3 regions of the Pararhizobium sp. P1_E7 genome follow, and region 2 is predicted to be linked to each of the others. Evidence: predicted binding sites of a transcription regulator. Region 2 holds the regulator's gene; each other region holds the start of a gene.
The links. Region 2 encodes PhoB, which activates phosphate uptake and scavenging genes when phosphate is short. Its sites were predicted from a motif close to TGTCATNNANCTGTCAT; they were not measured.

Region 1 (10,057 bases), on a different contig from region 2:
CTCAAGGCATGTGGCGCGACAATGACGGTGCCGACCTCGTCTTCACCGATACCCTCGAACTCGACCTCGGCGCTGTCGTTCCTGCCATGGCCGGCCCGAAGCGTCCGGAAGGCCGTATCCCGCTCGAAAACATCGCTTCCGGTTTCGCCACCTCGCTGGACGGCGAATACAAGAAGCCGGGCCAGCTCGACATGCGCTTCCCGGTCGAAGGCACGGATTACGACATCGGTCACGGCGACGTGGCGATTGCCGCCATCACGTCGTGCACCAACACGTCCAACCCCTCGGTTCTGATCGCTGCCGGCCTTCTCGCCCGCAACGCCGTTGCCAAGGGCCTGAAGTCGGCGCCCTGGGTCAAGACCTCGCTCGCACCTGGAAGCCAGGTCGTCGGCGAATATCTTGCCAAGTCCGGCCTGCAGGCATCGCTCGATGCGCTGGGCTTCAACCTTGTCGGCTTCGGCTGCACGACCTGCATCGGCAATTCCGGCCCGCTGCCGGGGCCGATCTCGAAGACGATCAACGAGAAGGGCCTGATCATGTCCGGCGTTCTCTCGGGCAACCGTAACTTCGAAGGCCGTATCTCGCCGGACGTTCAGGCGAACTACCTCGCTTCGCCGCCGCTGGTCGTCGCCTACGCGCTGGCCGGTACGGTCCAGAAGGACCTGACCACCGAGCCGCTCGGTATCGGCAGCGATGGCAACCCGGTATTCCTCAAGGACATCTGGCCGACCTCGCAGGAAATCCAGGAATTCATCCTGAAATACGTGACCCGCGCACTCTACGCATCGAAATATGCAGATGTGTTCAAGGGCGACGTCAACTGGCAGGCGGTTCAGGTTCCGGCCGGCCAGACCTATGCCTGGGACGACAATTCGACCTATGTCCAGAACCCGCCCTACTTCGTCGGCATGGGCAAGACCGGTTCGGGCATCTCCGACATCAAGGGCGCCCGCGTCCTTGGCCTGTTCGGCGACAAGATCACCACCGACCACATCTCGCCGGCCGGCTCGATCAAGGCAGCATCGCCTGCCGGGGCCTACCTCATCGGCCATGGCGTCGGCGTTGCCGACTTCAACCAGTACGGCACACGCCGCGGCAACCATGAAGTGATGATGCGCGGCACCTTTGCCAATATCCGCATCCGCAACCACATGATGGGACCGAACGGCAAGGAGGGCGGCTACACGATCCACTATCCTTCCAAGGAAGAGATGTCGATCTACGACGCTGCCATGCAGTACAAGGCCGAAGGCGTGCCGTTGGTCATCTTCGCCGGTGTCGAATACGGCAATGGCTCGTCACGCGACTGGGCGGCCAAGGGCACCAACCTGCTTGGCGTCAAGGCCGTGATCGCCCAGTCCTTCGAGCGTATCCATCGCTCCAACCTCGTCGGCATGGGCATCGTGCCCTTCGTCTTCGAGGAAGGCACGACCTGGGAATCGCTCGGCCTGAAGGGCGACGAGTCCGTCACGATCGACAATCTCGCCAACGTCCAGCCGCGTGAAAAGCGCGTCGCCAAGATCACCTATGCCGACGGCACGGTGAAGGACGTTCCGCTGATCTGCCGCATCGATACGCTCGATGAGGTGACCTACATGAACAATGGCGGCATCCTGCAGACGGTCTTGCGCGACCTCGCTGCGTGATGCATCCGTGATGCCGAGATGAATGAAGCCGGGGCTTTCACGAGCCCCGGCTTTTTTGTGATCGCCGGTGCCATAAATCTCACTCCAACGTGATTTTCTGTTGAAAGGGGAGCAGCGTATGAAAGACGCAGATAAAGGCTGCACACCGGTACAATCTCGTTGAAATGCCAAAACACTTGAAATGGAAGCTCGATGTCTGGATCATCCACCGTTCGCCGCATCACGCTCGCCTGCGGCCTTGGCCTTATGGCGATGCCAGCCGTGGCGGGGGACGCGGTGACACCGGCAGGCGTCGTGGAACTGTTCACCAGCCAGGGCTGTTCGTCCTGTCCGCCGGCGGATGCGGCGTTGAAAACGCTGATCGACAGCGGCAAGGTCGTCGCACTGTCCTATCACGTCGATTACTGGAACTATCTCGGCTGGGCTGACACGCTGGCCTCGAAGGACAACACCGCCCGGCAATATGCCTACGCCAGAATGTTTGGCCGCAGCGGTGTCTACACGCCGCAGGCGGTGCTCAACGGCCGCGACCATATCAACGGCGCCGATCTCAACGGAATCAACAATCGTCTTTCGGCGATGAATTCTGCGGGAAAGGGCCTTGACGTTCCGGTCTCCGCCAGCGTCCGCAAGGACGAGATCGACATCCAGATCGGTGCCGGCAGCGGCAAGGCCAATGTCGTCGTCGCCTATTTCAATCGCCAGCAGATTGTCGCCGTCAAGAAGGGCGAAAACAGCGGCAAGACGATTTCCTATTGGCATTCCGTCCGCGATGTCCAGACGATCGGCATGTGGGATGGCAAGCCTGCCAGTTTCGTTCTGCCCGCCTCCATCCTCAACGAGGGAGAAAACGGCGGCTGCGCCGTGCTGCTGCAGAAGATGAAGGACAGCGAAACGCCCGGCGCCATCCTGGGCGCTACGACTGTGATGGCGGACAATACCGCCAATTGAATAACTGGTTCGGCCCGGCAGCATCGAGGGGCTGGGGCTGAGGGTTCGAAGATGCCGGACCGAACCGTCCACGCTTCGCAGGCACATGCAGTACCCGACCCGCATGGTGTCTGGAGCAGCCGCGCCCGATGGGCGCTTTGGCCAGCCGCTCCGAGCTGCACCCCGTTCAGGGCAGAAACCTTCAAACGGACATGCAGGCCGCACACGCGGGAGGACTCCCCCAGTGCCGACGGGCGCGAGTTTCGTCGCCAATTGGGGCACCGATTGGGCTGAAATGCGGCACACCCGAAAAAAGTCTCCCTTCGTCCGATCCGCCTTGCGGCTTGCATTTCAGCGAAGCTCAGGCAAACTGTAACCGTCCTGTCACAATAAAGCCGGGGTAGAAATGACCGATGAGCCGGATTTTCAGCGAGGCGAAACCCGTTCGGAAAGGCAGCAAACGTCAGATGTGGTTGTGAACCTGCACGAATACCGCAGCAACAACCAGGACTTACTCCCGATCACCTTCCACCGCCGGGAACTCGACATGATCCTGCGGATTTACGGTCGCATGGTCGGCGAGGGCGAGTGGCGCGACTATGCAATGGACCATCTGCGCGACAGGGCGGTCTTCTCGGTGTTCAAGCGCTCGGGCGAGATGCCACTTTTCCGGATCGAGAAAAATCCAAAACTGGCAGCGAAACAAGGGGCCTTTAGCGTCGCCAATACGCACGGCATGATCCTGAAACGTGGCCATGACCTGCAGCAGGTGCTGAAAGTCTTCGACAAGATGCTGAAGGTCATCAAGACCTGAATCAGGTGCGATACAGCGTATCGGGATAGACGCCGGGTTCGGGATCGGTGGTCAGACCGTCGCCGAGCGGCAATTGCATGATGATCGTATCCAGCCAGCGGCCGTGCTTGAAACCGGTTCCCTTCATCAATCCGCCATGCGCGAAACCTGCTGCGCGATGGACCGCGACGGATGCCGGATGCGCGCCGCCGATGACGGCGACCATCTGGCGGAAACCGAGCTGCGTACAGCGGCTGATCAGGTCGGCAAGCAGCGCCTTGCCCACGCCCTGGCCGCGCGCTTCCGGCGCCAGATAGATCGAATCCTCGACCAGGAACCGGTAGGCCGGGCGGGTCCGGAACGCCGAGGCATAGGCGTAACCGAGCAGCACCCCATCGGCATCGACGGCTGCGATATAGGGATAACCGTTGCCGGTGATGACAGAAAAGCGCGACGCCATTTCGGCCTCGTCGGGTGGGGTCATTTCATAGGAGGCGACGCCGTTCAGCACGGATTCCCGATAGATCGCGGCGATGGCCGGGAGGTCGGATAAGGTGGCGTCGCGCAGGATGAAAGCCATCGGGAAAGCCTGAGTGAAAAAGAAGACCACCAGTCCTCTGTCATATCGCAGCGGCACGAGCAAGCGGATGCCGCCCGCGGAGCCAGGGCACAAAAAAGGCGGCCGAAGCCGCCTTTCCAGATGTTGCCAGTTCGAACTAATCGCGATTTCCGAGGAACCGGAGCAGGAACAGGAACAGGTTGATGAAGTCGAGATACAGGGTCAGGGCGCCCATGATGGCCTTGCGGCCAGCAACGTCGGCACTATCCGCTTCAAAGTACATTTCCTTGATCTTCTGCGTATCCCAGGCGGTGAGGCCTGCGAAGATCAGAACGCCGATGGCCGAGATCGCAAAATCAAGCGCCGACGAGGCGAGGAAGATGTTGACGATCGAGGCGATGATCAGGCCGAACAGACCCATCATCAGGAACGAGCCCATGCCCGACAGGCTACGCTTGGTGGTGTATCCGTAGAGCGACAGGGCGCCGAACGAAGCGGCCGTGACGAAGAACGTCTGGGTGATGCTCTGGCCGGTATAGATCAGGAAGATCGACGACAGCGACAGGCCCATCAGACCGGCGTAGACCCAGAAGGCCGTCTGCGCGGCGGAGACGCTCATCGAGTTGATACGGAAGCTCATGTAGAACACCAGAGCCAGCGGGGCGAGCATCACGACCCACTTCAGCGGGCTCACATAGATCGCCTGACCGAAGGCGGTCAGCTGTCCGTCAGCGAATGCGAATTGGAAGGCGGCAAAGGCGGCAATACCAGTGATTGCCAGGCCAAGGGCCATAAGGTTGTACACCTTGAGCATATAGGTGCGCAGACCTTCGTCGATTACGGCCCCCGCCTGCGCACCAGTCTGCGCCGTCCGGGTTTGGTAGTTTCTAAGATCAGCCATTGTTTCCTCTATATAAGCCCCGGTTTAGTTTACGGTGTCGGGTCATAAGGGCGCATCATTTCAAGATGCCAGCCACTCGGCCCAGGCGCCGCTGCGGGGCTCCAGCATGCCTGTGCTAAATATGATGTCGAAATACGACTTGCACAAGACCGCAAGGGGCCTGAATCACTCGAAAAGCCGCTTTCGGCGGCTTTCCGGCGCTAGCGTTAACGGTTAACTGCCCCTCAGAGTTCCCGCAGGACGGGTGCAGCCTTCTGCCCGAGCACCCGCCAGGTGCCTGCCAGGCCGAAACCGACCGTGACGACGAGGGCGACAGCCATGGTGATCAGCGCCACATCCGGCAGGAAGGACGACGGCAAGCTCATGATCTTGCTGACCACGAACCATGCCGCGACGCCACCGGCGAACAGGGCAAAGATCGCCGTTGACAGCCCGAGTATCGCATATTCGTAGCAGAAGGCGCGGATCAGCGTCGAGCGCGTCGCCCCCAGCGTCTTCAGGACGACGGCATCATGCGTCCGTGCCCGGTTGCCGGCGGCAAGCGCCCCGGCCAGCACCAGGACGGAGGCGACCAGCGCGACGGCAGCGGCAGCGCGAATGGCCGTCGCCAGCTGTCCGACCAGCACGTTGATGATGTCGAGTGCGTCCTTGACGCGGACACTGGTGATCGTCGGATAGGCATTGGTCACCGCCTTCAAGGTGGCTGCTTCCTCCTTGGCCGTAGCACCCGGATCGATCACCGTTGCAAGCCAGGCATGCGGCGCGCCGGCAAAGGTGTTCGGCGAGAACACCATGACGAAGTTGATCGACAGCGATTCCCACTCCACCTTGCGGAAATTGGCGATCCGGGCCGTGAGATTGCGGCCGAGCACGTTGACGGTGACGGTATCGCCGATCTTCAGGCCGAGTTCACCGGCTTCTTCAGCGGAAAACGATACCAGCGGCTCGCCGGTATAGTCCGGCGCCCACCAGTCGCCTTGGGTCAGCGACGAATTTTCCGGCCGGTTCTTGGCGTAGGTGATGCCCCGGTCGCCGCGCAGGACCCATTGCCCGGCCGGCGGTACGTTCATTTTCGTCACATCCTCACCGTTGAAGGCGAGGATACGCCCGCGCAGCATCGGCACTTCGATGACCTTGCCCTTTGGAAGGCTCTTTTGCAGCAAGGAACGGAAGCCTTCGACCTCGGCGCTTTGGATATCGACGAAGAAGAAGTTCGGCGCGCGTTCCGGAAGATTGCCGGTCAGTTCGCGGCGCAGATTGCCGTCGATCAGTGCCAGCGTCACCAGCAGTGCCAGGCCAAGGCCGAGCGACAGCACCACCGACGGCGTCAGCGCACCGGGGCGGTGGATATTGCCGATGGCAAGCCTGAGCGCCGGCGAGCTGACGCGCGGCGCCCGGCGGGCGAGCATGGCGACCAGAACGGCGACGCCGCGCAGCACGACGAATGAAAAGGCGATGGCACCAAGGAACGTCAGCGAGATCGTCCTGTCATAGGCCGTGACGATCGCAAGGCCTGCAAGAGCTCCGAGGCAAAGGGCGGCGGCCAGGAGATAGGGCCAGGACGGCAGGCGTGCCCGCTCGAACCCCTGTTCGCGAAACAGCGCCGTCGCCGGCACTTCGCGGGCATGGCCGAGCGGCAGGATGGCAAAGGCGAGCGATGTCAAAAGGCCGAACACGGCGGCAAGACCGAGCGCGCCGGGATAGAGCTGGAACGCCGTCGAAATTGGCAAGACGCCGGCGAGGAATTGCGCCGCGACAAAGGGAATGAGCGCGCCCAGCACCAGGCCGATGCCGATACCGATCAGGGCGATCAGCAGGATCTGGATGAGATAGATAGTGGTGACCATCGAGGCGGGCGCACCGACGCATTTGAACGTGGCGATAACGCCGCGCTTGGAATCGAGATAGGCACGCACCGCATTGGCGACGCCGACGCCGCCGACGATCAGCGCCGTCAGCCCGACAAGGGTGAGGAACTGGGAAAAGCGGGTGATATTGGCCGTCAGCGCCGGAGCGGCATTCTGGCTGGTGCGAACAGACCAGCCTGCCTGCGGAAATTTTTCCTCCGCCTGCCTGCGCAAAGCCGGTACGCTGGAGGCATCCGCGACCTTCACCTTGTAGGTATGCTCGACCAGGCTCCCCGGCTGCACAAGACCGGAAGCATCAAGCGCCTGTTTTGAGATCAGCAGGCGCGGTGCAAAACCAAACCCGTCCGACAGGGCATCCGGTTCACGCACGATGGTGCCCGCGATGCGAATACGGGCGGTCCCGAGCAGGATTTCATCGCCGGTCTTGATCCCAAGACGCTCAAGCAAAAGCGGCGCCGCCAGCACATCGTAGGCACCGTTGTTTTCTGAAAGCATATCGCCCAGCGGTGCCGCCGGTTCGCTCTCGAACGTGCCATAGAGCGGATAGGCTGCGTCAACGGCCTTCAGTTCGACCAGCGCCTGGTTGGAGCCATCCGGCAGCCGGGCCATCGAGCGCAGACCGGATGAGACCGCGACCGTGCCGAGGCTGCCGATGAATTTTTTTTCCTCGTCGGTCGCGACGCGGTTGTTGAGTTCGAAGCGGATATCGCCGGCGAGCAGTTCGCGGCCCTGGCTGGCGATGGAGCCGGTGATCGATTGCGACAGCGAGTTGACCCCGGCAATGGCTGCCGTTCCAAGCGCCACGCAGGCAAGGAAGATATAGAACCCCCTCAGGCCGCCGCGCATTTCGCGAAGCGCAAGGCGGAAAGCCAGTCCGGGACGAAGCCCGCCGAAAGCAGCGGCCCTCATGCCGACGCAGCCTTGGACAGCGGTGCGGAAACCGGCTGCTCATGACTGGCGCCGGAAACGATCTCGCCGGATCGCACCCGCACCTGGCGCGAGCAGCGGGCGGCAAGCGATGCATCATGGGTGACCAGAACCAGCGTCATGTCGCGCTCGGCCTGTTTGGAGAAAATCAGATCAGCCACTTGGCTGCCGGTTTCGGCATCGAGATTGCCGGTCGGTTCGTCAGCGATCAGTAGCTTCGGCGACGGTGCAAGCGCCCGGGCAATGGCGACACGCTGCTGCTCGCCGCCGGACAACTGGCCGGGATAATGCGACAGCCGCTCGCCGAGACCGACGGAGACAAGCTCCTGCCGGGCGATCTCGAAAGCGTTGCGGATATTGGCAAGCTCAAGCGGCACGGCGACATTTTCCAGCGCCGTCATGTTCGGGATCAGATGGAAAGACTGGAAGACGATACCGATATTGCGGCCGCGAAACTCCGCCACCCGGTCTTCACTCAAACCATGCAAGGGCGTGCCGTCGATGACGATCTCGCCGCTATCGAGGCGTTCCAGCCCGGCCAGAACCATCAGCAGCGTGGATTTACCGGATCCGGACGGACCGACGATGCCGACGGATTCGCCGGCATCGATCGACAGGTGCATTCCCTTGAGAACATGAACGGACGCAGCGGCCTGGCCGAGGGTCAGATCCGCATTTTTCAGTTCGATCATGGTTTTTGCCAAGGGAAACTGTCCTATATGTATAGTATGAAGCTTGCCGGAACGGCTGACTTTTACCGATTTAAGGGCGCGTTCATGCGAATAAAAGGTTTCTGTACATTTTTGTTGGCGATCACGGCGATTGTGATCATGCCGGCGATCGGCCGCGCAGAGCCGCTCAACCTCGTTGGTTTTGGCGACAGCCTGATGGCCGGCTATCAGTTGCCGGCAGAAGACGCCTTTCCGGCCCGGCTGGAAAAGGCCTTGCGCGCCAAGGGTCACGACGTGGCGATCAGCAATGCCGGCGTCTCTGGCGACACGACATCCGGCGGTCTGGCGCGGATCGACTGGTCGGTACCGGATGGCACCAGGGGCGTCATCCTTGAACTCGGCGCCAACGATGCCTTGCGCGGCATCGCGCCGGAGGAAAGCCGCAAGAACCTTGCCGCCATGATCGAGAAGCTGAAATCACGCGGTATCCCGGTGCTCTTGGTCGGTATGATGGCGCCGCCGAACATGGGCGCCGACTATGCGGCGCGGTTCAATCCGATCTATCCGGAGCTCGCCAGGACCTATGGCGCAGAACTCTATCCATTCTTTCTCGACGGCGTCGTCGAAGATGCCAAACTGAAGATCGACGACGGCATGCATCCGAACGGCGATGGCATCGGCGTCATGGTGGGCCGCTTCCTGCCATCAGCCGAACGGTTCCTTCAATCCCTCACAACGGGAGGTTGACGCCAACCAAACAAGAACTATTTCCTTGTTCAGCACCTGTTAATCCCGTTGGATAAATATTGCAGGTGCGAAATTGTAATTGCTTCCAGATGGCAAGCATGATTCGCTGGGTTATCTTCAAGAGATTCGGGGAGCTCGTTATGCCGAGACTTTTCACCGCCCTCGAGATACCGCGTAATGCCGCGATGAGCCTTTCATTGTTGCGTGGTGGTCTTCCCGGTGCCCGTTGGATCGATGTGGAGAATTACCACATCACCCTTCGCTTCATCGGTGACGTCGACAATCGTACCGCCGACGAGATCGTGGATCGGCTGGACCGCATCGAACGCCCGGAATTCCAGCTGCAGCTGACCGGCACCGGCGCTTTCGGATCAAAAAAACCGCATTCCGTCTGGGCCGGCGTCAGCAACCCGCCGGAACTCTATGCCCTTCAGGCCGAAATCGAACGTATCTGCCAGCGGCTGGGCCTACCCGCCGATCCCCGCAAATTTGCCCCTCATGTGACGCTCGCACGGTTGCGCTCTTCACGGGTCGAGGATGTTGTCGGCTATCTTTCGGGCCGCGGCGGCTTCTACACCAACCCGTTCACCGTCTCGCGCTTCGTGCTCCTGTCGTCGCGCGATTCGGTCGGCGGCGGCCCTTATGTCACCGAAGAGGCCTTCCCGCTCTATGAGCGCGCTTCGAGCCTGCCGATGAGCGACGTGCATCCCTCGAAAAGCATGTTGTAGACGGTTTCGAAGCCTTCCGGCCCCTCGTAATAGGGGTCGGGGACATCGCGCGCAGTACCCAGCGTATAGTCGAGAAACAGATGCAGCTTGTGCTGTGTCTCAAGCGGTGCCAACCCGCGCAGACTGGCGAGATTGCTGCGGTCCATAGCGAAGATCAGATCGAACGCCTCGAAATCGCCGGCATCGACCTTGCGCCCGCGTTGGCCGGCAATGTCGATCCCATGTTTCAGCGCAACGGCGATCGAGCGGTGATCCGGCGGATCGCCGATATGCCAGCCGCCCGTGCC
Region 2 (10,057 bases):
CCTTCGAAGGTAATAATATGGAATTTTTCTGGCTGGCCCTTGGCGAAGTGATAGCGCCGCGCCGTCTTGATGGCGCATTCAAGCGCCTCTGCACCCGAATTGGTGAAGAACACCTTGTCGGCGAAGGTCGCTTCCGTCAGGCGGCGGCTGAGGCTTTCCTGGCCGGGGACTTCATAAAGGTTCGACAGGTGCCAGACCTTGTCCGCCTGCTCCTTCAACGCCGACACAAGATGCGGATGTGCATGACCGAGCGAATTGACCGCGACACCGGCGGCGAAATCGAGATAGCGCGTGCCATCTTCAGTGATCAGCCAGACGCCTTCGCCGCGCTCGAACCGCAAGGGCGCACGGGCATATGTGTCATAAAGCGGCGTGGCATCGGCCATGGCGCGTGTCTCCTCAAACCATCACGGCAATTATACAACCAGATCCTCAACGAGGCTGCGGGCAGCCCGTAAAAAATCAAAATGCCGCCTCGCGGCGGCAGGGGCACTATCTTCATTTCGCACTGCAATGTCAACAAAAGCCCATGATTTCCGGCAATTCGGGCAGACACAGCGGAAGCGATTTTTTTTAGCCGGATACCCTTGCAAAAATGCCACGCATCGCAAGCAAGTTGGGGAAAACTCAGAAATCGATTCGGCGGGATTCCCCGGACTCTTGTCAGCGAGTCCCCCGGGCTCTACGTTAAGAAACAATTACTAGAACGCATGCGGCGGACCTAGTCACCAAAAGTGTTATCGCGTTTCAGCCTCGGAGCACATCCAGGGCTCGGTGGAGGATTCGACCATCACCAACGCTGGGAATGGAGACAAGACCATGAATTGGACTGACGAGCGGGTCGAAAAACTCAAGAAATTGTGGTCCGAAGGTTTGAGCGCGAGCCAGATCGCTGCGCAGCTCGGCGGCGTCAGCCGCAATGCCGTCATCGGCAAGGTTCACCGGCTCTGCCTGCCGGGCCGCGCCAAGGCTGGCGGCAGCACGACCACGGCACGGGCAAAACGCCCCGCGCCTGCCGCAGCTCCCCGCGCACCGAACAACTACACCGCATCGCGCATGACCGCCACCCGCACAATGACGCGCACCACCGGTGCAGCCGTCATGAAGGAAGAATTGGAAATCGACGCGATCGAGGATCAGGAAGCAGCACCGGCGGGCAACAACGTCGTTGTTCCGATGTCGCGCCGCCTGGCACTGACGCAGCTGACCGACCGCACCTGCAAATGGCCGATCGGCGATCCGATGAAAGAAGAATTCCACTTCTGCGGCAACGACTCCCCGGACACGTCGCCCTACTGCACGTTCCACGCCAAGCTGGCCTACCAGCCTTCCGCGGAGCGCCGCCGGGCACGCTGAGGCCGGATTGCTTTTTACGAAAAAGGGGCCCAAGCGGCCCCTTTTCTACGTCTGGGCAATACAGAAGCTCAGCTTTCCAACGAATAGCCTGCGCCGCGCACTGTGCGGATCACATCCTGCATGTTGGAAAAATTCAGAGCCTTGCGCAAACGGCCGACATGGACGTCCACCGTGCGCTCGTCGACATAGATGTCGTGACCCCAGACACCGTCCAGCAGCTGCGAACGCGAGAAGACACGGCCCGGCGAGGCCATGAAGAATTCGAGCAGACGGAACTCCGTCGGTCCGAGGCGGACTTCACGGGTCTTGCGGTGAACGCGGTGGGTTTCGCGGTCGAGTTCGATATCGCCGCATTTCAGCAGCGTCGACAGCACTTCGGGCTTGGCCCGGCGCAGCATCGCCTTGACCCGCGCCATGAGTTCCGGCGTCGAGAACGGCTTGACCACATAGTCATCGGCGCCGGTGGCAAGCCCGCGGACGCGCTCGCTTTCCTCGCCGCGTGCCGTCAGCATGATGATCGGCAGGCGCTCTGTCTCAGAGCGCTGGCGCAGCCTGCGGCAGAGTTCGATGCCGGAAACGCCCGGCAGCATCCAATCGAGGATCAGGAGATCGGGTAGGCGTTCCTGCAGGCGCATTTCCGCCTCGTCGCCACGATTGATCGTATCGACTTCGAACCCTTCGGCCTCAAGATTGTATCTGAGGAGAACGCTAAGCGCCTCTTCATCTTCAACAACGGCAATTCTTGGCAACATGCAGTCAGCTCCTAGGCGCCCGGCCGGCTGGCCGAAGGCTTGCCGAGCGGCTCCAGCGGCCGCTCGCGCAGTCATTACGTAAGGCTTTACTTACTTAATCACGCGATCAATTGCCGATCGCGCCGACGGTGTTGGCTGTATCGTCCTTCGGACGCTCACCAACGGGTTGCGCGCCGGTCGCCATGTAGTAGATGGTTTCGGCGATGTTGGTGGCGTGGTCGCCGATGCGCTCGATGTTCTTGGCGCAGAACAGAAGATGCGTGCAGGGTGTGATGTTGCGCGGATCTTCCATCATGTAAGTCAGCAGTTCGCGAAACAGCGACGTATAGATCGCATCGATCTCGCCGTCGCGTTCGCGAATGCTGTTGGCCTTTTCCGGCGAGCGCGAAGCATAGACGTCGAGCACTTCCTTGAGCTGGACGAGCGCAAGCTCGGCCAGATGCTCGAGGCCGCGGGCAAGCTGGCGCGGCAGGCTGGCGCTGGAAACGGCGATGACGCGCTTGGCAGTGTTCTTACCGAGATCGCCGACCCGCTCCAGATCGGCCGCGATGCGGATCGACCCCATGATTTCCCGCAGGTCGGCGGCGACCGGCTGGCGTTTTGCGATGGTGACGATCGCCTTCTCGCCGATCTGGCGCTCGGCCTCGTCGAGGATGGTGTCGTCGGAGATGACCTTCTGGGCGAGCGCCAGGTCGGAATTGACCAGGGCGCGCACGGATTCGGCCACCATCTGTTCGGCCAGACCGCCCATCTCGGAGATGCGGCGGGTCAGGTACTTCAGATCTTCGTCATAGACGGAAGCAATGTGCGTAGACATGATTGTTTTTCCTTGCGATCACAATCCGGGTTGGAAGACCGCCACCCTGCCGGCATGGAAGGGTGGGGAAGCGCCTTCAGCCGAAACGGCCCATGATGTAGTCCTGGGTACGCTGGTCGTCCGGATTGGTGAACATCTTGTCGGTGTCGTTTTCCTCGACGAGATTGCCGAGGTGGAACATGGCGGTGCGCTGCGACACGCGTGCAGCCTGCTGCATCGAGTGCGTGACGATGACGATCGTAAAGTTCGTGCGCAGTTCGTGGATCAGCTCTTCCACCTTGGCGGTCGCGATCGGGTCCAGCGCCGAACAGGGCTCATCCATCAGAATGACTTCCGGGCTGACGGCGACGGCGCGGGCAATGCACAGGCGCTGCTGCTGACCGCCGGAGAGACCGGTGCCGGATTCATGCAGGCGGTCCTTGACCTCGTTCCAGAGACCGGCCTTCTGCAGGCTCGACTCGACGATCTGGTCAAGTTCAGCCTTGGTGCGGGCGAGACCATGGATCTTCGGACCGTAGGTGACGTTCTCGTAAATCGACTTGGGGAACGGGTTGGGCTTCTGGAAGACCATGCCGACGCGGGCGCGAAGTTCAACGACGTCGATGCTCGGGTCGTAGATGTCACCGTCGTCGAGGGTAATCTTGCCGGTGACTCGGCAGCCGTCGATCGTGTCGTTCATGCGGTTGAGGGTCCGCAGGAACGTCGACTTGCCGCAGCCCGACGGGCCGATCAGCGCGGTGACCGTGTTTTCGCGAACGTTGAGGTTCACATCGAAAAGCGCACGCTTCTCGCCGTAATAAACCGAAACGTCCTTTCCGATCATCTTGAAAGGAACAGTGTTCATTTTCTGGTCCAGCGCCTTTTCAACTGCTGCTTCTGACATCATGTTCATGTTTCTACCTCACTACCAGCGCCGCTCAAAGCGACGCCGCAACAGGATTGCGCCAAGGTTCATGACGACGAGGAAGATCAAGAGGATCATGATCGCACCCGAAGTCCGTTCGACAAATGCACGTTCGGCTTCGTTGGCCCACATATAGATCTGGACCGGCAAGGCAGTGGACGGCTCCATCGGCGAGCCGGGATAGTCGACCACGAAGGCCACCATGCCGATCAGGAGCAGCGGCGCGGTTTCACCGAGCGCATGCGCCAGACCGATGATGGTTCCTGTCAGGACGCCCGGCATGGCCAGCGGCAGGACATGGTGGAAAATCGTCTGCATCTTCGAGGCACCCAGGCCAAGAGCGGCCGAGCGGATCGACGGCGGGACTGCCTTCAAGGCTGCACGCGTGGCGATGATAATCGTCGGAAGCGTCATCAGCGTCAGGACAAGGCCACCCACGACAGCGGCCGAACGGGGCATGCCGGCGAAGTTGATGAAGATCGACAGGCCAAGCAGACCGTAGACGATCGACGGAACAGCCGCGAGGTTGTTGATATTGACCTCGATGAGGTCTGTCAGCCTGTTCTTGGGCGCGAACTCTTCCAGGTAGATCGATGCTGCAACGCCGATCGGAAGGGCAAGCGCCAGGACGATCAGCATCATATAGAGCGAACCGAGGGCAGCGACGCCGATGCCCGCAGCTTCAGGCCGGCTCGATGCGCCATAGGTGAACAGGCCGGTGTTGAACTGCTTGGCCATGGCACCGGTCTCGGACAGCTTTTTCATCCATTCGAGTTGCTGGTCCTTCACCTTGCGGTTGGCCTCGGCAACGGTCAGGTCGATCTGCCCCTTGTTGGCGCTGTCGATATTGCCTTCCGCCAGCAGGGAGACATTGGCAGTCGTGCCGATGAGTGTGGGATTGGCAACGACCAGATCGCGAAGCTGCGTCCGGGCGCTTGCCGAGACCATGTCCGTCGCCTGCTTGACGAGCGGCTTGTTGGCGGGATCGATATCGAGAGCCTTGACCAGCGCATCGCGCACCAGAAGCGGATAGTTCGCCGTCATCAGCTTGGTGGGATTTGCACCACGCTCGTTCTTCGGATCGATGATCTTTTCCGAAAACTCGATCGGCAGCGTGATCGCCGTCTGCTGGAAGGCCGTGTAGCCCTTGGAGACGACAGTCCACAAAAGAACGAACAGGAAGAACAGACCGATCAGGATGGCGATGAGCCCATAAGCCTTGAAGCGGCGTTCGGCAGCGTAGCGCTTCTTGATGCCGATATCGCGTCTTGCCTGCGCCGGGCGCACGAAGGAGGACTGTACGGAGGATGTCATGTCGGTCATTCGTACTGTTCCCGATACTTGCGCACGATGTAGAGTGCATAGATGTTGAGGCAGAGCGTGATGGCAAACAGTGTGATGCCCAGCGCGAACGCCACCAGTGTCTGCGGCGAGTTGAACTCGAGGTCGCCCGTCAGCTGATTGACGATCTTGACGGTGACCGTGGTCATCGCTTCGAACGGGTTGAGCTGCATGCGGGCAGCAACACCTGCAGCCAGCACCACGATCATGGTTTCACCGACAGCACGCGAGGCCGTCAGCAGCAAGGCGCCGACGATACCGGGCAGAGCAGCCGGCAGGATAACGCGCTTGATGGTTTCGGAGCGTGTGGCGCCGAGGCCGAGCGAACCGTCACGCAGCGAGCGCGGCACCTGCGTAATGATGTCGTCCGACAGCGACGACACGAACGGGATCAGCATGATGCCCATGACGAGACCGGCGGTGAGAACGCTCTGCGCCTGGATGAAGTTAACGTAGTTCCCGGTGACCAGGCCGTTCAGCTCAGCGGAGATATCGCGCAGGAAAGGCCCGACCGTCACCAGCGCGAAGAAGCCGTAGACGATGGTCGGGATGCCGGCGAGAATTTCAAGGAGCGGCTTGGCAATGCCGCGGACCGCAGGCTTTGCGTACTCGGCCATGTAGATGGCGGCGAACAGGCCGACAGGCACCGCAAACAGCATGGCGACGAAAGCGATGTAGAGGGTGCCGGCCAGAAGCGGCAGAAGTCCGAACTGTCCTTCCGTGCCACCGCTGCCCGCAGCCGAGAACCGCGGATCCCAGACCGTGCCGAAGAAGAACGCGCTGGGGGATACCGACTGGAAGAAGCGGATCGCCTCAGACAGCATGGAGCCGACGATACCGACTGTCGTCAGGATCGCGATGGAAGATGCCACCAGGAGGGCACCGAGCATGACGCGCTCGACCCGGTTTCTGGCCCGGAACGGCGCGCTGATGCCGCGAATGGCGAAAACGGCGCCGGCGATCGCGATGATCAGCACGACGGCGCTCATTGTCCACCGGCTGCCATCCTTCAGAGAGTTGTACTGCTGCGCTGCCTCGACCATGTAAGGCTCGCCGGCATTTGCCATCGGCACGCCCTTGGCCGCCAAGGCATCGCGAAGGTTGCTGGAGCCACTTGTGACGGCCGCAAGTTCGTCGCTGTTCAGCAGCTTCAAGCCGTTGGCGACCTGCATGACCTGACCGAGCATGAGTTCGGTGGTCGCGCCGCCCTGGCTGCGCACATTCTCCGGCAAAGCAGTTCGAACGGAATTTTCAACGAAAAACGGGCTGGCGATCAGCCAGACGGCAAGAACGAACGCAGCCGGCAAAACCGCCCAGATGGCAACATAGACGCCATGATAACCGGGAAGCGAATGCAGGGCGGAAAGTTTGCCTTTGGAGCTGGCCATCGCCCGTGCGCGGCCGGCAAAATACGCCGCAAGGCCAACGATCAAAATGATCAAAAGAATAAGAGAAGTGCTCATCGATATGTCCCCCCGGCCTTGTCAAACATGAAAGCCGGCAAATCCGCATACTCGGGAGGTCCGGCACGGCAAAACTGCCGTGCCGGATTTTTGAGGTGTATTAGAGCATGTTGCCGTCGGTGAAGGCCTTGCGGTCAGCTTCGCGCTCGGCGTCCGGAGCCGGAACGAGACCATAGGCAGCCAGCGGGCTATCCGGGCCGACCATCTGGTCGTCGAGGAAGAATTCAACATATTCCTTCAGGCCCGGGATAACGCCGAGGTGAGCCTTCTTGACGTAGAAGAACAGCGGGCGGGAAACCGGATATTCGCCCGAAGCAATCGTTTCGACCGACGGAACGATACCGCTGACGGTCGCAACCTTCAGCTTGTCAGCGTTGTTTTCATAGAAGGACAGGCCGAAAACGCCGATACCGTTCTTGTTGGAAGCGATACGAGCGAGTGTTTCGGTGTAGTCGCCGTCGATATCGATCGCCAGACCGTCCTTACGAACAGCGATGCACTTCTTGGCAGCTTCCTTTGCGTCGGGAATAAGAGCCTTGATGGCGACGTCAGCACCCGCGTCCTTGCAGCCGTGGGCCAGCATCTTTTCGTCGAAGACTTCGCGCGTGCCGTGCTTTTCGCCCGGGATGTAAGCGGCGATTTCAACGTCCGGCAGGTCCTTGTTGACTTCCGACCACTTCTTGTAAGGGTTGGCAACGAGCTTGCCGTCGACAACCAGTTCAGCGGCGAGCGCCAGGTAGAGGTCCTTCGGGACGAGCTTCAGATCGGCATTGCCCTTATCCGTTGCGAAGACGATGCCGTCATAACCGATCTTGACTTCCTGGACTTCAGTGACGCCGGCTGCCTTGCAGGTTTCCAGCTCGCTGTCCTTGATCTTGCGCGATGCGTTGGCGATATCGATCGTGTCCGGGCCAACGCCCTTGCAGAATTCCTTCAGGCCGGCACCGGTGCCGCCGGATTCAACAACCGGGGTCTTGAAGTCGGGGAAGGTTTCGCCGAACGTTTCGGCAACAATCTTTGCGTAGGGAAGAACGGTCGAGGAACCGGCAACCTGGATCTGGTCGCGAGCAATGGCAACGCCAGCAAAAGCGGCGGATGCAACCAGAGCTGCAACAGTAAGTTTCAAGGACTTCATCAGAATACTCCCATAATGGGCTTGTGTGGGTGCGCTTTTCACCAGCGCTCGCTTTCGCCGTGTCGATCGGCCGCCCTAGTTAGCGCCCGATGCCCACACCTTTTATGTCAACTTGACGAAACATTTGTGACATATCAACTATTTGAAATAACTGTGTATTTTTGACATGTGACTTTTCAGGCGATGGGTTTGTGTCAAAACCTCACCGTAAAGACCGTACCCTTGCCGACTTCGGACTGAACCAGCAGTCTGGCGCGATGCCGGGTCAAGATATGCTTGACGATGGCAAGCCCCAGACCGGTGCCTTTTTTCGATCGGCTGGCTTCGACGTTAACCCGATAGAATCGTTCGGTGATCCGCGGAACGTGCTCCGCCGCAATGCCAGGCCCGTGATCGCGAACCGAAACCTCTGCGGGCGCATCGCCACCACCTGAAAGCGCGACCTCGACCTTTTTGCCCTCCTGGCCGTATTTGCAGGCATTTTCGATCAGGTTCTCGAACACTTCCGTCAACTCGTCGCGATCCCCCTGCACGATCACCGGATCATCCGGCACGATCAGTGAAATCTCGACACCGACATCCTCGGCAAGCGGCGACAGCGTATCGAGAACATGGCCGAGCAGCGGCGCCAGGTTGATCGCCTCGTCCGGCGCAATATGGGATTTCAACTCCAGCCGCGACAAAGACAGGAGATCATCGACCAGCCGGCTCATCCGTGTCGCCTGTTCATGCATGATACCGAGGAACTTTTCGTGCGCCTTCTGGTCGTTTCGCGCAGGGCCCTGCAACGTCTCGATAAAACCGCGCAACGAGGCCAATGGTGTCCTCAACTCGTGGCTCGCGTTGGCGACGAAATCGGACCGCATCCGGTCGATGCGCCGCGCCTGGGAAATATCGCGGTAGGACAGGATGTAAAGCCGCTCATCGGCCCGTTGGCCGATCTCCGCCGGCGCGACCCGAACGATATAGACCGCCTCGGATGGGAAGCGTTCCGAATGTTCTATCTGGTTGACCTTGCCGGTGACGATGGTTTCGCGGACCATATCGAGTATGCCGGGCGAACGGACCCTGGCCGACAGGTCGGTGTTCGGCGGGATGGTGCCGAAGGCTTTTTCCGCCGCCTGGTTCTGCAAAAGGACGGTTTCATCCGGCGCCACCACCAAAATGGGGGTGTCGAGCGCATTGAAGGCCGTCGCAAGTATCCCGAAATCCGTTTCCTTCACCACAGAGGGCGCCACTGCCGGTACGGGCGGCTTGGGATCGGTGGACCGATTGAACAGGACGATCATCCAGACGAGCCAGAACAGCAGCACGGCTGCCGTATGAATACCGAAGAGAACAAGACCTCCGGCGGCGGCAACGGACAGGCCGATGACCCACATCTCCGACCTGGCTGTCGTCTTCAGGCGCTCCCAGACTGTTTTTGTATTTTCCAAAATCTTCTCACGTGCACGGTGCAATTGACCGGTGATAGCGGAGGTTCATGACATGATTTTCACGGCATGCTTGAATTCGCAATGCAATTGTGGCCTCCTCCCGTGAAATCGGCGGCCGGCCGTACAATGCATTCAGCGAGGATACGCCATGGCGGATATGGAAGAAAACAAGCCGGTCGAGCTGGTGATCAATGGCAAGAACCGGGTTTTCGACATCGACAATCCGAAGCTGCCCGACTGGATCGACGACAAGGCGCTGGCTTCGGGAGACTTTCCCTACGAGAAAAAATTCGACGGCGACGACTATGACGATCTTCTCGAAAAACTGCAGATCGAATTGGTGAAGGTCCAGTTCTGGCTGCAGGCAACCGGAAAACGTGTGATCGCCCTGTTCGAGGGGCGCGATGCGGCCGGCAAGGGCGGCTCCATCTACGCCATCCGGTCCTATATCAACCCCCGCTCCGCCCGCGTTGTTGCGCTGCCCAAACCAACCGAAACCGAACGGGGGCAGTGGTATTATCAACGTTACATCTCGCATTTCCCGACCGCCGGTGAATTCGTGATGTTCGACCGCTCCTGGTACAATCGCGGCGGCGTCGAACCGGTCATGGGGTTCTGCACACCCGATCAACACAAGAAGTTCCTGAGCCAGACGCCCCGGCTGGAGAAGCTGATTACGGGCGACGAGATTTTCTTTTTCAAGTTCTGGCTGGATATCGGCCGCGAGATGCAATTGAAACGGTTCCACGACCGCCGTCACGATCCGTTGAAGGTCTGGAAGCTCTCGCCGATGGATATCGCAGCTTTGACGAAATGGGACGATTACACCGAGGCGCGCGACACCATGCTGCGG
Region 3 (10,057 bases), on a different contig from region 2:
CTCCTGGCGGCGGGCCCTCAGCCGGACCTTTTCCTCATACGCCCGCTGCAGATCGGCCATCGGCCGCAGATGCACCTTCGCATCGTCGCCATCGACGATGATCGCGTCGCCATTTTCAGCCAGCGCCACCACGCCCGCCGCCTGGCCAACCACCGAAATGCCCATGGCGCGAGCGACGATCACCACATGGCTGGTCACCGCGCCATCCTCGAGCACGAGGCCGCGAACGTTTTCGCGCGGATAATCGAGCAGTTCGGCAGCCCCCATGGCGCGGGCGACGACGATCGCGTCGTTGGGGAAATCCGTGGCCGACATTTTCGCGCCGTAGCCGGTCAGCTGCCTCAGCAGCCGGTTGGCGAGGTCGTCGAAATCGTGCATGCGCTCGCGCAGATAGGGGTCCGTCAGCCGGATCATCCGCGCCTTGGTCTCGCTCTGAACCCGCTCGACCGCCGCTTCCGCCGTCAGGCCGTTGCGGATCGCCTCTTCGAGCTTCCTGACCCAGCCACGGTCATGCGCGAACATCCGGTAGGCTTCCAGTACGGCGCGATGTTCGCCTTCCATGGAAACGTCGCGGCGCGACAGCATGTCGTCGATCGAGATGCGCAAGGAACCCAGCGCTTCGGCCAGCCGGCCAAGCTCATGATCGGTATCCTCGTTCAAGAGATTGGTGACGACGATGCGCGGCTCGTGCAGCACGACGTAGCCGAGCCCGATGCCGTCATTGAAGCTTGAGCCGTCGATTGTCACCGGCCGCGACAGATCGAGTTCCAGGCCCGGCCGGGTGATCTTCTTCAGCTCGCCGGTTGCGACCATTTCGGCCAGAACCATCGCCGTCGTTTCCATCGCCTCGACCTCGTCGTCGCGATAGGTGCGGCTGGCCTTGTTCTGTACGACGAGAACGCCGAGCGAGCGGCCGGTCCTGAGGATCGGCACGCCGAGGAAGGAATGATAGATTTCTTCGCCGGTCTCCGGCAGATAGGTGAAGGCCGGATGCGCCTGCGCGTCGGACAGATTGAGCGGCCGGGCGCTCGCCGCAATGGTACCGACGAGGCCCTGCCCCATCTGCAGCTGTGCCAGGTGGACGGCGCCTGGGTTCAGACCTTCGGTGGCGTAGAGTTCGAGCACGCCGTCGGAGCGCAGCACATAGACCGAGCACACTTCCGCGACCATGTTCTGCGCAATCTGGCGAACAATCTGGTCAAGGCGCTCCTGCGGCTCGAGCGGTTCCGCCATCAGTTCGCGCAACCGCTTGAGGAGGACGCGTGGGCCCGCTGAGAGGTCTCTCATCGCGCAACGTCTCCCGAATAAAAGTCAACAACTGCAGGCGGCAATTTGTTCCGGCACACTTGCGCCAAAGCACCGTTGCCGCCGCTACCTTAACTCTTATCCAGACCGTAGACGGAATGCAAAGTGCGAACGGCCAATTCGGCGTAAGCACCGTCAATCAGAATGGAAATCTTGATTTCCGAGGTGGTGATCGCCTTGATGTTGATGCCTTTTTCGGCAAGTGCGCGGAAAGCGGACGCGGCCACGCCCGCATGGCTGCGCATGCCGATGCCGATGACCGAGACTTTCACCAGGCCTGATTCGTTCTGGATGACGTCGAAGCCGATTTTATCCCTGGCTTCGCCCAGCACCTTCAATGCCTTGTCGACATCGCTGGACGGCACCGTAAACGTCATGTCGGTCTTCGATCCGTCTTCCGAAATGTTCTGGACGATCATGTCGACATTGATATGGGATTCGGCGAGCGGTCCGAAGATCGCAGCCGAAACGCCCGGCCGGTCGGCCACGCGCCGGAGCGAAATCTGCGCTTCATCCTTGGCATAGGCGATGCCGGTGACGACTTCCTGTTCCACGATCTCATCCTCATCACAAATCAGCGTACCGGGCGGGTTCAGGAAATCGCCCATGCCCGGCGCGTCGGGGTCTACGAAACTGGAGCGCACGAAGGTGCGAACCTTGAATACCATGGCAAGCTCGACCGAGCGAACCTGCAGGACCTTGGCGCCGAGCGATGCCATTTCCAGCATTTCCTCGAACGCGATCTTCTTCAGCCGCTTGGCCTTCGGCTCGATGCGCGGGTCGGTGGTGTAGACGCCGTCGACATCGGTATAGATATCGCAGCGGTCAGCCTTGACGGCAGCGGCGATCGCGACTGCCGACGTGTCCGAGCCGCCGCGGCCAAGCGTGGCGATCCGGTTGTCGGGTCCAAGCCCCTGGAAACCGGCGATGACGGCCACCTGGCCTTCGCCGAAGCGGCGGATCAGTTCGGTACCGTCAATATCCAGGATACGCGCCGCGCCATGGGCATTGTCGGTCTTGATCGGGATCTGCCAGCCCTGCCAGGAGCGGGCGTTGATGCCGATGTTCTGCAGGGCAATCGCCAGAAGGCCCGAGGTCACCTGCTCGCCGGAAGCAACGACGGCGTCGTATTCGCGCGCGTCATGCATCGGCGAGGCGTCGCGCGTCCAGGAAACCAGCTCGTTGGTCTTGCCCGACATCGCCGACACAACGACGGCAACCTCGTGGCCGGCATCGACTTCACGTTTCACATGGCGGGCCACATTCCTGATGCGATCCATATCCGCGACGGACGTGCCGCCGAATTTCATCACGATGCGTGCCATGTGCCTCTACCGGTCGAAAATGCTGCGCTTGGGGTTCACGCCTGCTTTTAGAAGTTGGCGGTCTCTTAGCGAAAATGAGGGCGACGTGCAATGGAGAAGGAAGTGGGGTTTGGCGTGTCGGGGCCGAGGCCGCTTCTTCTCGCATTGAATGATCAGGCGTTCCAACGCGGCAGTGGTGTCTGCTATGCGAGCGGTCGCGGTAGCGGGAGTCGAACCCGCATCTCCTTACCCGGCTGAAGTCTCAACCGTCGAAAGTAAGGGCTTTGTCCTTTAAGCTACACCGCTGCGTTTGGACCGCATGGCATTCTTGTAGCTTGCGCCGACGATCGATTGTTGATCAGCTTTTGGCAAATCGACGCAAGGCTGGTCAATCGCGTCGAGCACGAGTTTTTCGCCCAAGTTCGATAGCAAGCTCCAATATCTCAGTCTCGTAACGTTCGGCTCTTGCTCTCCATTCCTCGCCTGTTTTCCTGCTCATCTGACTTGCCCAAACTATGAATGGGCCATGGCCCTTCAGTGCTTTTTCTTTCTCCGCATGGACATCCCAAATTCGAAGCAATATTTGGTTTTCCGATTTCTCGTCCCATACTCGATCAGCGAGCATCCGTAGCCAGAACGCCTCTTCGGCCTCAAGTTTTTGAATCCCTTGCTTGACGCTTGCGAAATTATCCGCCTCGTATTCGGCCATGTATTCATCGCTATTTTCGTGGCGGTTATCTTCTTCTTCTTGATCTATTTCACGTCTCAGTTCACTTCGCGCGAACTTGTTGATAGCGCCCGCTAGGCTCTCATCGGCAGCGCCTGTTGCAAGCTCAAACATTAAACTGCAGAGACTTGAAAAGTCTGATCCAGGCGTAGTCTTCAAATTAGGAGCACCGAACTGTAGCGTCATTCGGTACGCGTATTCTACAATGTGAGTACGCGCCCTGTTGTCACCTACATAGAAAGAGCGTTCACCAGCCTCATCACGATAAAGCGTCAGTTGTGCAGCGAACCGCAGCATTCCCAGCTCAGAACGAAATTGGTCGACGTCGCGCAGAGGTTGCGATGTCGTTCTCATTCTCATTACTGCATCTTTGTGATGCGCAAACTCGATGTCGACATGACGGCTCGCTCGATCCAGTGCCTCGTCCAACTGCTCTGCAAGGCTGATGAGTGAACTGATTTCTCCGACAATTTTTTTCCGCTGCTGCGCCGAGTATTGCGACTTCTCGATCACAGGGTAGTCGCCGCAGCAGGTATATATTTGTTGAATGGCTGAGGCGATGTCTACCAAATCATTAATATTGAACAAAGCCACGATAGATGGAAGAAGCACAGAAAGCCTCGAGATAAGGGTTTTCCGTATAGCAATGATTTCGGCGACCTCCTCGTCGCTGAGTTTCGCGCTGATGAAGTCTAGGAGCGCCCAATTTTCTAAGTACTTTCCGGCATCTTGGGACAGGCTTTCGGCAGTTGCTCTTTCTCTATCAGTGAACAGCGTGCCCGTAACTTCATTCAAGGCTGCAAGCATTAGATGATGCGGTATCTGGTCTCCTGATCTTAGAAATTTTTTGATCTTCGCTAGGTTGATGTATTCGTTGTGCATTTGTGTGGCCCCTCTCCCCACAATAGTTCGGATGCCGCTGAAACGCGAGGAGCTGTCGCGCCGATCGGCGCAAAGCCGCAGTCAATCGTCCAGCCGCACGGCCGACAACCCCCGCCTACGATCGGCACCTCTTTCGTCCGCCCGTCACATACTCGTCACATACCTGTCATCAAACCCTGCTCCTGTGCGCTCGACCAACGGGGATGTGACCAATGATCGACCAGCTCGACCGCATCAAGGCGGAAAATGCCGACAGCTTTGACGAAGAGCTGGAAATGCAGATGGAGGACAATCAGACTATTCGACAATATGAATTTCATTATAAAAATTGATATTCTCCATAAGCTTCTTAATAAATTCCCCAAAACTCTCTGCATAAACATCATCCAGATATGGAAAATATACTTTGCTTCCTTCATTTTTTCTAAAAACAAATACAGAATGGTTTCCGATATAAAAGAATGGAACCTCGTTGTCGGCGATAAAGTCGGGATAAATGTCCCATTCGACAGTTTTTTTACCAATTAAATCCGCCATTTCCGCAGGATCTTGAAATGAATTTTCATAACCTTGGCTTTGACCGCCATTCATGTCCTCCGTTAACCGGCCTTCCCCAACCGATTTCAAGAAATTTTTGTAAGAATTCGGAATTATGTTCCCGAATTCCTTCTCAAACTCCATTATACTATTTTCCTCAACGGGATAGAAAAGGTTCGGCGTCGTGTGATCGCGGGCTTCTGATGGTTCACGTGTAAACTGGCGATACCATTGCAGCACATCATCATCTATCTGGTCTTCCATTTGGATTCCCTCATTTTCCGCCGAAAAGCCCACTGAAAAAATCGCGCAGTGCATTCAATGAGCTGCCTGCTCTATGAACTCCCCCTTGATGATCAAGTGCTGAAAGAGGTGTCATATTCCACCATGTATTCTTACCACCGTCGCTGAGTTGACGGATCTGGTGGGCTTCATAGGGAGAACCAATTCTGGCATGTATCCGCCCACGTCCGCTTCTAATATCTTCTTCAGTGTACGTTGGCCATTTTCTCCCTGTTCGTCGCTCCCACTCGACTCTCAGGGCGGGGAGCTTTTGATCCCATGCATTCCTGCGGGTCAGCAGTTCTTTGCCAGTCACACTCCCTTTAACCGTCGTATTATCTCGAAGATCCTGGGCCAGATATTGCCGCTGCTCGGAACCGATCGCAATTCCACTTTTTTGCTCTAGGTCATTTAGATATCCGCGAATAGGACCGAGAGGATGGCCCATTATGGCCGCTCCAGCCGCGGTAGCTGCCAACCCTCCAATGCCGGGGTCGCCTAAGTTCGGACTGGCCTCATGAATTTGTATGTCTTGATCATTTATGCCGAGGTGTGAGTCCAAAAAGTCAGGGATATTGTCCCCGTCTCGGTCTGTAGGATCGAGAGGCGGGCCGCCATTATGCCCCATCTGATGACCGTTCGGATCACTCTTATTGACCGGATCATTGCCGGAATAGGCATACCGGTTGGTGCCCACGCCCTGTACCGTTGGGTCCATGGTGTCGGGCTGGATGAACCGGGCATTGGCCGCCGAGCCAAAGGACACAGACAGCATGTTGCAAATGAGCAGCAGACTGAGAATGCGGGTCGAAAACCCGGAAAAGCATTTCATGAACAAGCCCCCACTTGAAGCAGACCGCCATTGCGCCGACCGGAATTTCAACCATAAGTTCATCTTGGGTTGCAGTCAATGTACGGAGACGGCTTCCATGGGTTTTATGCGGCATTTCCAAGCTGGATTCCGAATTGCGTTCACCGTGAAATCTCGCAATTCCCGGCTATAGGCAGCGCCCCACCGCCCCGTCACATACCTGTCATCAAACCCTGCTCCTGTGCGCTCGACCAACGGGGATGTGACCAATGATTGACCAGCTCGACCGCATCAAGGCGGAAATTGCCGACAGCTTTGACGAAGAGCTGGAAATGCAGATGGAGGAGGACCGGCTCGACGAGCTGGTAGCCGAAGGCATGTCGGCCGAACCAACGCTCGAACGCAAGACCTATTTCCGCGAGCTGTTCCGGCTGCAGCATGAGCTGGTGCGGCTGCAGGACTGGGTGCAGCACAAGAAGCTCAAGGTGGTCGTTCTGTTCGAAGGCCGCGACAGTGCCGGCAAGGGCGGTGCCATCAAGCGCGTCACCCAAAGGCTCAATCCGCGTGTCTGCCGCACGGTCGCGCTTCCCGCACCGACCGAGCGCGAGCGCAATCAATGGTATTTCCAGCGCTACGTGCCGCATCTGCCGACGGCAGGCGAAATGGTGCTGTTCGACCGCTCCTGGTACAACCGCGCCGGCGTCGAGCGCGTCATGGGCTTCTGCTCGCCGGAAGAGCTCGACGAATTCTTCCGCACCGTGCCGGAATTCGAACGCATGCTGGTGCGCTCCGGCATCATCCTGGTCAAATACTGGTTCTCGATCACCGACGAGGAACAGGAATTCCGCTTCCAGATGCGCATCCACGATCCGCTGAAGCAGTGGAAGCTGTCGCCGATGGACATGGAAAGCCGCGTTCACTGGGAGGATTACACCAAGGCCAAGGAAGAGATGCTTGCCCGGACCCATATCGCGGAAGCCCCGTGGTGGGTCGTGCAGGCGGTCGACAAGAAGAAGGCGCGGCTGAACTGCATCGCCCACCTCTTGGCCCAGATCCCCTACGAGGATGTACCCAAACCCGAACTCGTCCTGCCCGAGCGCGTTCGCAACGACGACTACACGCGTCACCCGGTCCCGCCGGAAATGTACGTGCCGGAAGTGTATTGATCACAGCGAGCTTCCGGCAAAACTGCAGGGCCTAAAGGCCCTCATCCGCCCTATCGGGCACCTTCTCCCCGTTGCCACGGGGAGAAGGAATAAGCGGCAAACTCCGAGGCAGTCCCCTCTCCCCGCAAGCGGGGTTAGGGTGAGGGGCGGTTAGGACAATGTGGCGTCTGGATCGTCATTCGGCCGCCAGATCATTCGGCTGTCGAGTTCTTCGCCACCACCGCCAGATACGCCGCCTGCAGTTCCGCAAACACCGAGCGCTCCGGCACCGGCGCACCCAGATGCAACGCCCGCAATTCCCCCATGAACGCCGCCCACATCGCAGGCCCGCCTTCTTCCAAAAGTTCGGCCCGGATCGACAGTTCCTCGGATGCCTGTGTATGCCGCCTGCCCCACGCCCCCATCTGCGCCAGAAGCGGCACCAGCTGGATTGACGGTTCGGTCAGGCTGTAGATGCCCTTCTGCTTGTGGCTCGGATCGTCACGGCGGGAAAGCAGCCCGCTTTCGGTCAGCCGCCGCAGCCGGTCGGCCAGGATATTCGAGGCGATCCCCTCTTCCGACTGCGTCAACAGCTCGCGAAAATGCCGCCGGTTGCCGAACATCAGGTCGCGGATGATGATCAGGCTCCAGCGATCGCCGAGCATTTCCAGTGTAAGATTGATCGGGCATCCCGATCGCTGCACAGTATCCACGGCACGTCCCTCTTCAAAACCGCTTGCAATATAGGATCGGTTACTTTACAACGCAACCAGTTGCAGATCGAAATCAGTTTTTGGAGGATATGATGAAACCGCAACTCTTCGCCCACCCGTTTTCGTCCTACTGCCAGAAGGTGCTCGTCGCGATCTACGAAAACGGCACGCCGTTCGAACTGCGCATGCTCGGACAAGACACGCCGGAGATCGTCACGGAGTGGTGCGCGCTCTGGCCGATGAAACGCATGCCGGTGCTGAAGGACGGCGAAACCGCGGTGATGGAGGCAACCATCATCATCGAATATCTGATGCTGAACTACCCCGGCAGCGTCCGCCTGATCCCTGACGATCCGCAGGCTGCGCTGCGCACCCGGATGATGGACCGCTTCTTCGACAATTATGTCATGACGCCGATGCAGAAGGTGGTGTTCAACCAGATCCGCCCGGAAGCTGATCGCGATCCCTATGGCGTCACCGAGGCGAAAGCGATGCTGGACGATGCCTATGCCTGGCTCGACGGCGTGGTGGCTAAGACCGAATGGGCCGCCGGCGACACGTTCAGCCTTGCCGATTGCGCGGCCTGCCCGTCATTGTTCTATGCCGACTGGGTGCACCCGATCGCAGAAACCTTCCCCAATGTCCGCGCCTACCGCGCCCGCCTTCTCGCCCGCCCGTCCTTCGCCCGCGCCGTCGACGAAGGCCGCCCGTACCGCTCATTCTTTCCGCTGGGAGCACCGGACAGGGATTGAGAGTTCGCGGGTTGTCCCTCGCTACGCCCGGCCCCTCACCCTCTCCCCGCACGCGGGGTGAGGGAACGCCAGAGTTTGCCGCTCGTCCCTTCTCCCCGCAGTCGGGGAGCAGGTGCCCGACAGGACGGATGAGAGGCCTGTAGCGACGGCTCCCTTTTCTCCCCGTCGGGCAAGAAAAATCGCGCCTCACCCTTCACCCGGCTGCATCCACCTGGCCGAACCGCAGCACCACCTCGAACCCGTCGTGGCGCCCCGTCGCCGGGGACAAGACCTCGAATCCGGCATTCATCTGCTGCAACAGCCGCTCGGCGATCGACAGGCCGAGCCCGGAGCCCGGGGACGCCGTCGCACCCCGCCCGAAGCGCTTGCGGATCGCCGCCAGTTCATCCGGGGAAAGAGCCGCCGCGCCGTTGACGATGCGCACCACGCCGCCCGTTTCCAGCCGGACATTCACCGGCTCCTGTCTGCTGCCATGCAACAGGGCATTCTCGATCAGGTTGCGCAGAACGATCGCAAACGCGTCTTCGTTATAGCTGCCGTTCAGGCTCGCGCCCGCTTCCCGGTGAAAGCGCAGCCGCCGGGATACCGGATCGCTCCGCTCAAAATCGGCCACCACCAATTCCAGAACACGGGCGAGATCGGCATTTCCAGAGCCGGCACCGATCCCGGCTTCGGCCCGTGCCAGCTGCAGCAGTTTTTCCGCCGTGTGGCCAAGATTGATCAGCGAGGTTTCGATCTGCTGCGCCCGCCGCTTCCCCGGGCCATCCAGTTCGGCAATCAGCATCTGCGTCTGCGCCAGCGCGCCGGCAATCGGGGTGCGCAGTTCGTGGGCGCTGTTGGCGGTGAATTCGCGCTCCGCATCGAAAGCCGATTGCAGCCGCGTCAGCAGATGGTTGACCGAGCGGGCGATCGGCAAGAGCTCACGCGGCAGCATGCGGGATGGCACCGGCGCCATGTTGCCGCCGTCCTTTTCCTCGATCGCCCGGCGCAGGTCATCGACCGGCGTAAGCGTCCGGCGCACGATCAGCCGTATCAGAAGCACGCTGACGGGGATCAGCACGAGCACAGGCAGGAACAGCGCCATGCCGCCTTCTGTCAGCGCCTCCGCCCGGTTTGCCAGGGCATCGGCCACCTGCACAAAAATCGTGTTGTGCTGCGTCGCGGCCGTGAAAAAGCGGTAGGTGTTGTCCGTCCAGTACCCGCGTTTCAGCGGTGCATCGAAAGGCACCTCCGGCGCGTCGTGGGACCGGAACAGGATCTCGCCTTTGGCATTGCGCACCTGATAGACGAGATATTCCTCGTCGCCGACATCTACCCCCTCGCGCAGCTGATGAGGATAGGCAGAAGCGCCTGTCCGCTGATTAAGATCGACGGCGACCAGAGGCACGAGACGCTCGGCCGTTTCCTGCAGCGAGCCGTCGAAGATTTCGCCGAACTCATCGTGCATGACGGAAACGCCAAGGCCGGCGGCGATCAGCCAGAAGGCCGTCGCTGCCCCCGTCAGCCAGAGGATCAGCCGCCGCGTCATGCTTTGCCCTGCAGGCTTTGCCCGCCTCACGCCTGGGCCCCGATCTTGTAGCCGACGCCGCGCACGGTGAC

Region 1: the regulator PhoB is predicted to act here: its motif matches at 2,948-2,964, upstream of AC1D17_RS06160 (DUF2794 domain-containing protein).
Region 3: the regulator PhoB is predicted to act here: its motif matches at 6,059-6,075, upstream of ppk2 (polyphosphate kinase 2).

The regions. Positions count from the first base shown of each region.
Region 1 covers NZ_JBFUBH010000004.1:31,591-41,647, forward strand. The annotation lists gene acnA (aconitate hydratase AcnA) at 1-1,646, shown strand, start outside; gene AC1D17_RS06155 (DUF1223 domain-containing protein) at 1,893-2,597, shown strand; gene AC1D17_RS06160 (DUF2794 domain-containing protein) at 2,983-3,390, shown strand; gene AC1D17_RS06165 (N-acetyltransferase family protein) at 3,392-3,949, opposite strand; gene AC1D17_RS06170 (Bax inhibitor-1/YccA family protein) at 4,086-4,829, opposite strand; gene AC1D17_RS06175 (ABC transporter permease) at 5,054-7,606, opposite strand; gene AC1D17_RS06180 (ABC transporter ATP-binding protein) at 7,603-8,328, opposite strand; gene AC1D17_RS06185 (arylesterase) at 8,401-9,042, shown strand; gene thpR (RNA 2',3'-cyclic phosphodiesterase) at 9,183-9,770, shown strand; gene AC1D17_RS06195 (low molecular weight protein-tyrosine-phosphatase) at 9,710-10,057, opposite strand, start outside.
Region 2 covers NZ_JBFUBH010000032.1:5,957-16,013, forward strand. The annotation lists gene AC1D17_RS21005 (acetylornithine transaminase) at 1-386, opposite strand, end outside; gene AC1D17_RS21010 (GcrA family cell cycle regulator) at 820-1,356, shown strand; gene phoB (phosphate regulon transcriptional regulator PhoB) at 1,425-2,108, opposite strand; gene phoU (phosphate signaling complex protein PhoU) at 2,215-2,925, opposite strand; gene pstB (phosphate ABC transporter ATP-binding protein PstB) at 3,002-3,817, opposite strand; gene pstA (phosphate ABC transporter permease PstA) at 3,830-5,152, opposite strand; gene pstC (phosphate ABC transporter permease subunit PstC) at 5,149-6,633, opposite strand; gene AC1D17_RS21040 (substrate-binding domain-containing protein) at 6,734-7,768, opposite strand; gene phoR (phosphate regulon sensor histidine kinase PhoR) at 7,963-9,204, opposite strand; gene ppk2 (polyphosphate kinase 2) at 9,353-10,057, shown strand, end outside.
Region 3 covers NZ_JBFUBH010000024.1:37,682-47,738, reverse strand. The annotation lists gene ptsP (phosphoenolpyruvate--protein phosphotransferase) at 1-1,287, opposite strand, end outside; gene AC1D17_RS19480 (aspartate kinase) at 1,377-2,630, opposite strand; tRNA gene AC1D17_RS19475 (tRNA-Arg) at 2,825-2,915, opposite strand; gene AC1D17_RS19470 (hypothetical protein) at 2,998-4,218, opposite strand; gene AC1D17_RS19465 (SMI1/KNR4 family protein) at 4,516-5,019, opposite strand; gene AC1D17_RS19460 (RHS repeat-associated core domain-containing protein) at 5,030-5,869, opposite strand; gene ppk2 (polyphosphate kinase 2) at 6,118-7,014, shown strand; gene AC1D17_RS19450 (winged helix-turn-helix transcriptional regulator) at 7,206-7,706, opposite strand; gene AC1D17_RS19445 (glutathione S-transferase family protein) at 7,799-8,458, shown strand; gene AC1D17_RS19440 (sensor histidine kinase) at 8,652-9,986, opposite strand; gene AC1D17_RS19435 (response regulator transcription factor) at 10,013-10,057, opposite strand, start outside.